One region of the Embleya sp. NPDC001921 genome, then DNA from elsewhere that is predicted to be linked to it. Evidence: predicted binding sites of a transcription regulator. Region 1 holds the regulator's gene; the other holds the start of a gene.
The links. The regulator HspR, encoded in region 1, represses chaperone genes until heat shock. The targets are predictions, from matches to a motif close to TTGAGNNNNNNNNNCTCAA.
Positions count from the first base shown of each region.

Region 2: the regulator HspR is predicted to act here: its motif matches at 1,331-1,349, upstream of lon (endopeptidase La).

Region 1 is NZ_JBSFEO010000111.1:5,854-8,314, reverse strand. Features, by position in the region: gene dnaJ (molecular chaperone DnaJ) at 41-1,213, shown strand; gene ACWCPW_RS50910 (heat shock protein transcriptional repressor HspR) at 1,215-1,688, shown strand; gene ACWCPW_RS50905 (TIGR03767 family metallophosphoesterase) at 1,868-2,461, shown strand, end outside.
Region 2 is NZ_JBSFEO010000037.1:33,323-35,783, forward strand. Features, by position in the region: gene lon (endopeptidase La) at 1-1,297, opposite strand, end outside; gene ACWCPW_RS35090 (MFS transporter) at 1,548-2,461, shown strand, end outside.

The DNA of each region.
Region 1 (2,461 bases):
CGGAGCACGAGGGCACCCCGACCCGATCGGCGAGGGGCGCATGAGTACGAAGGACTACCTGGAGAAGGACTACTACAAGGTGCTCGGCGTCCCCAAGGACGCCGGCACCGCCGAGATCAAGAAGGCCTACCGCAAGCTCGCCGTCGAGTTCCACCCGGACAAGAACAAGGGTGACACCAAGGCGGAGGAGCGGTTCAAGGAGATCTCGGAAGCCTACGACGTGCTCGCCGACGACAAGCGGCGCAAGGAGTACGACGAGGCACGGACCCTGTTCGGCAGCGGGGGCGGCTTCCGCGGCCCCGGCGGCGGGCAGGGCGGTGCCGGCGGCTTCCCCTTCGACCTCGGCGACATCTTCGGTGGCCAGCAGGGCGGCGCGGGCAACACCGGCGGCCTCGGCGACATCTTCGGCGGGCTGTTCGGCGGCGGTCGGCAGACCGGACGGCAGCAGCCCCGACGCGGCTCGGACGTGGAGTCCGAGGTCACCCTCGGCTTCGCGGACGCGGTCGACGGCGCGACCGTCCCGATCCGGCTGACCAGCTCCGAGCCGTGTCGGCACTGCAACGGCACGGGCGCGGCCGCGGGCACCACCCCGCGGATGTGTCCCACCTGCGCGGGTTCGGGCAACGTCAGCCGTCCGCAGGGCGGCTTCGGCTTCTCCGAGCCGTGCCGCGACTGCAAGGGCCGCGGGCTGCTGGTGGACGACCCGTGCATCGTGTGCAACGGCAGCGGTCGGGCCAAGAGTTCGCGCACGATGCAGGTCCGGATACCGGCCGGGGTCCAGGACGGACAGCGGATCCGGCTCAAGGGCAAGGGCGCTCCCGGCGAGCGCGGCGGCCCCTCCGGCGACCTGTACGTCGTGGTGCACGTCAAGACGCACTCCGTATTCGGCCGCAAGGGCGACAACCTCACCGTCACCGTGCCGGTCACCTTCCCGGAGGCGGTGCTGGGGGCGGAGGTCACCGTGCCCACCCTGGGCGGCATCCCGGTCACGCTCAAGCTCCCCGCGGGCACGGGCAACGGCCGTACGCTGCGCGTCCGCGGGCGCGGTGCGGCACGCAAGGACGGCACTCGGGGCGACCTCCTGGTCACCGTCGAGGTGACGGTCCCACAGCAGCTGAACGACAAGGCGCGCGAGGCGCTGGAGGCGTTCCGCGAGGCGACCGTCGCACACGACCCCCGAGCCGATCTGTTGGACGCGGCGAAGGGGGCATGACATGCGCGCGGGCGGCTTGGGCGGCAACGGCGGCATCGGCGGACGGCGGGGCTACGAGATCGACGAGACCTCCCCGGTCTACGTGATCTCGGTGGCCGCACAACTGTCCGGCCTGCATCCGCAGACGCTGCGCCAGTACGACCGACTCGGCCTGGTCTCGCCGGACCGCACGGCCGGTCGCGGGCGGCGCTACTCCGCCCGCGACATCGTCCAGTTGCGCGAGGTGCAGCGGCTCTCCCAGGAGGCCGGCATCAACCTCGCCGGGATCAAGCGGATCCTGGAGCTGGAGAACCAGGTGCTCGCGCTGAGCGTGCGCGTGGCCGAGTTGGAGCACGCGCTGCACGAGGCGACGGACGCGAGCGCCCGGCGCGAGGCGGCCGTACACGCGTCCTACCGACGCGATCTGGTCCCGGTCCGGCCGCAGGCGGGCACCGCGCTCGTGGTGTGGAAGCCCCGGCGCGGGCGCGGCGACTGACGGCCGGCGCGCGGGCCGCACGGGATCCGGGAGGGGCGTGGCTTCGGCCGCGCCCTTCGTGCGTGCGGGCCGCGGCCCTGGTTCGCGCGGGGCGGGCCCGCCGTTTCGCGCGGGGCGGGGGTTCGGGCGGGCTCGGTACTTCCTTGATGCCGCTCAATACGCGTCAGTAGGGTCGCCGCATGAAGCCGAATCGTCGGGACGTCCTGAAGTACTCGGCCGCGGGCGCGGCACTGCTGGGAGCGGCGGCGTGCACCGACGCCGAGGACTCGCCGGACAAGAAGTCGAGCGATGCGCCCAAGTCGGGCGCCCCGACCTCGGGCGGCGCCGCCGGCGCGGCCGGCACCACCTTGGAGCGCACCCTGCTGCTCGGCCCGCCCGGCCCGGGCGGCTACCGCAAGGTGGTCTCCGGCCCCGGCGAACCGCACCTGTTGCGCACCGAGTTGGCCCCCGGCGCCGGTCCCGGCGACAAGACGAAGAGCAGGCCCCTGGTCGCCTTCACCCAACTGACGGACATCCACATCCAGGACTCCCAGTCGACCGCGCGGGTGGACTTCCTGGACCGGCACAGCGACAAGGACCAGCCGTTCGCCAAGCTGCTGCCGTTCCAGTCGTCGTACCGCCCGCAGGAGGTGCTGACGGCGCAGATCGCCGAGGCGATGGTGCAGTCGCTCAACCGGATCGGCAAGGGCCCGGCGCTGGGCCAGCCGCTGGCCTTCACCATCTGCACGGGCGACAACACCGACAACATCCAGTTCAACGAGCTGCGTTGGTAC
Region 2 (2,461 bases), on a different contig from region 1:
GGACGACGGGGTTCATGCTGCCCGCCTCCTTGATCGCCCGAACGATGCGACCGGGCAGCGCGCCGACGTAGGTGCGCCGGTGGCCGCGGATCTCGGCCTCGTCGCGCACACCGCCGAGCGCGACCCGGACGAACGAGCGACCCATCGCACGGGCCACCGACTCGCCCAGCGAGGTCTTGCCGACACCGGGCGGGCCGACCAGGGCCAGTACCGCGCCGGATCGCCGGCCGCCGACCACACCCAGCCCGCGCTCCTCACGGCGCTTGCGGACCGCGAGGTACTCGACGATGCGCTCCTTGACGTCCACCAGACCGGAGTGGTCCGCGTCCAGGATCGCGCGCGCCTCGGCGATGTCGTACGCGTCCTCGCTGCGCTCGTTCCACGGCATTTCCAGGACGGTGTCCAGCCAGGTGCGGATCCAGCCGCCCTCGGGCGACGCGTCGGAGGCGTGCTCCAGCTTGTCGACCTCCTTGAGCGCGGCGGCCAGCACCTTCTCCGGCAGGTTCGCCGCCTCGACCCGGGCGCGGTAGTCCTCCTCCTCGCTGTCCGGGGTGCCGTTGAGCTCGTTGAGCTCCTTGCGCACCGCGGCGAGCTGCTGCTTGAGCAGGAACTCGCGCTGCTGCTTGTCCATGCCCTCCTGGACGTCCTTGCGGATCGTCTCGGCCACGTCCAGCTCGGCGAGGTGGTCCCGGGTCCAGCCGACGACCTTGGTCAGCCGCTCCTGGACGTCGACGGTCTGCAGGACCTCGATCTTCTGCTGAAGCGTCAGGTACGGGGCGTAGCCGGAGTTGTCCGCCAGGTCGCTCGGGTCCTCCAGCGCCTGTACGTGGTCGACCACCTGCCACGCGCCGCGCTTGCCCAGCACGGTGGTGACCAGGGCCTTGTACTCGCGGGCCAGCTCGTGGGTGTGCTCGTCCGCCTCGACGTCCGCCACCCGGGTCGCCTCGACCCACAGCGCCGCGCCGGGCCCGGTGGTTCCGGTGCCGATCCGCACCCGGCTCTCGCCGCGCACCACCACGACCGACTCACCCCCGGGCAGCCGGCCGACCTGCTCGATCACCCCGAGCGTGCCCACCGCGGGGTATTGCCCGTCGTCACGCGGAACAAGCAGCACCCGTGCCTTGCTCTCACTACGGATGCCGGGTCCGGCGGACCGCCCCGCGGCCGCCCGCGCGGCATCCACGGCGGCACGGGTCTCCGCGTCGTCGAGTTCGAGCGGGACCACCATGCCGGGGAGGACGACCACGTCGTCCAGCGGAAGAACCGGCAGGGTCAGGGTCCCGATGGTCTCGCTCATGTCATGCCCCTCAGGTAGCCACAGTCGAAAAAGTTGCGCTGCACTGACTCAAGAAACAAGAGCCCCTCTTTGTTCCCCCGCCCTCCCGATCCCTGTTCGCCCACAGCGAAGCCCCTTCGGTTGGCGGGTCGGGGGCGCCGGGTCGGTGACGTTGAGGGCGGGATACCGCCAGACCCGGGGCGGCGGGCGCGGTTGTACTGGGACTCCCCGTTGTCGGGGACCCCCTCCCCGCCCTGCCGAAAGGGACGTCATGTCCGCCATTGCCGGAGCCGACTCGCACACCGCCGACGCACCCGGATCGGCCCGCCGGGAGTCGCCCCGGTACTGGCCGGGCGTGGTGTGTCTGTCGGTCGGCATCTTCGCGATCGTGACGACCGAGATTCTGCCGATCGGGTTGTTGACGCCGATCGGGGACGACTTCGGCGTCTCGGACGGCACGGCGGGGTGGCTGATGGTCGTGCCGGGCCTGTTGGCGGCGGTCTGTGCGCCGGTGGTGACGGTGTCCACCGGGCGGCTGGATCGACGCACGATGCTGGTCGCGCTGATCGTGTTGTTGGCGGCGGCGAACTTCCTCGCGGCCATCGCGCCCGCGTTCTGGGTGGTGCTGGTGGCGCGGGCCCTGGTGGGGGTCACCATCGGCGGATTCTGGTCGATCGGGGCCGGGTTGGCGCCTCGGCTCGTGCGTGCGGAGCTGGTGGGTACGGCAACCGCGGTGATCTTCGCGGCCGTTCCGGCCGGCTCCGTGCTGGGCCTGCCGGCCGGTACGCAGCTCGGCGAACACATCGGCTGGCGCGCCTCGTTCGTGGTCATGGGCGTGCTCGCGCTCGGCGTGGCGATCGCGCTGGCCGTACTGTTGCCGCCGCTGCCCGCGCTCGAGGTCACCCGGGCCCGGGTGTTGTGCGGTCTGCTGCGCGGCGGCGGCATCCGGATCGGCCTCGCCGCGACGTGCCTGATCGTGATCGCGCACTTCGGCGCCTACACGTACGTGACGCCGTTCCTGGAGCAGGTCACCCGGGCGGACCGGGAGCTGATCGGTGTCTACCTGCTGGCCTTCGGCGTGGCCGGCATCGTCGGCAACTTCGTCGCGGGCGTGACGATGGTCCGCGGCCTGCGCGCGACCTTCGTCACGTGCGCGGCGCTGATCGCCCTCGCCACCCTGCTGTT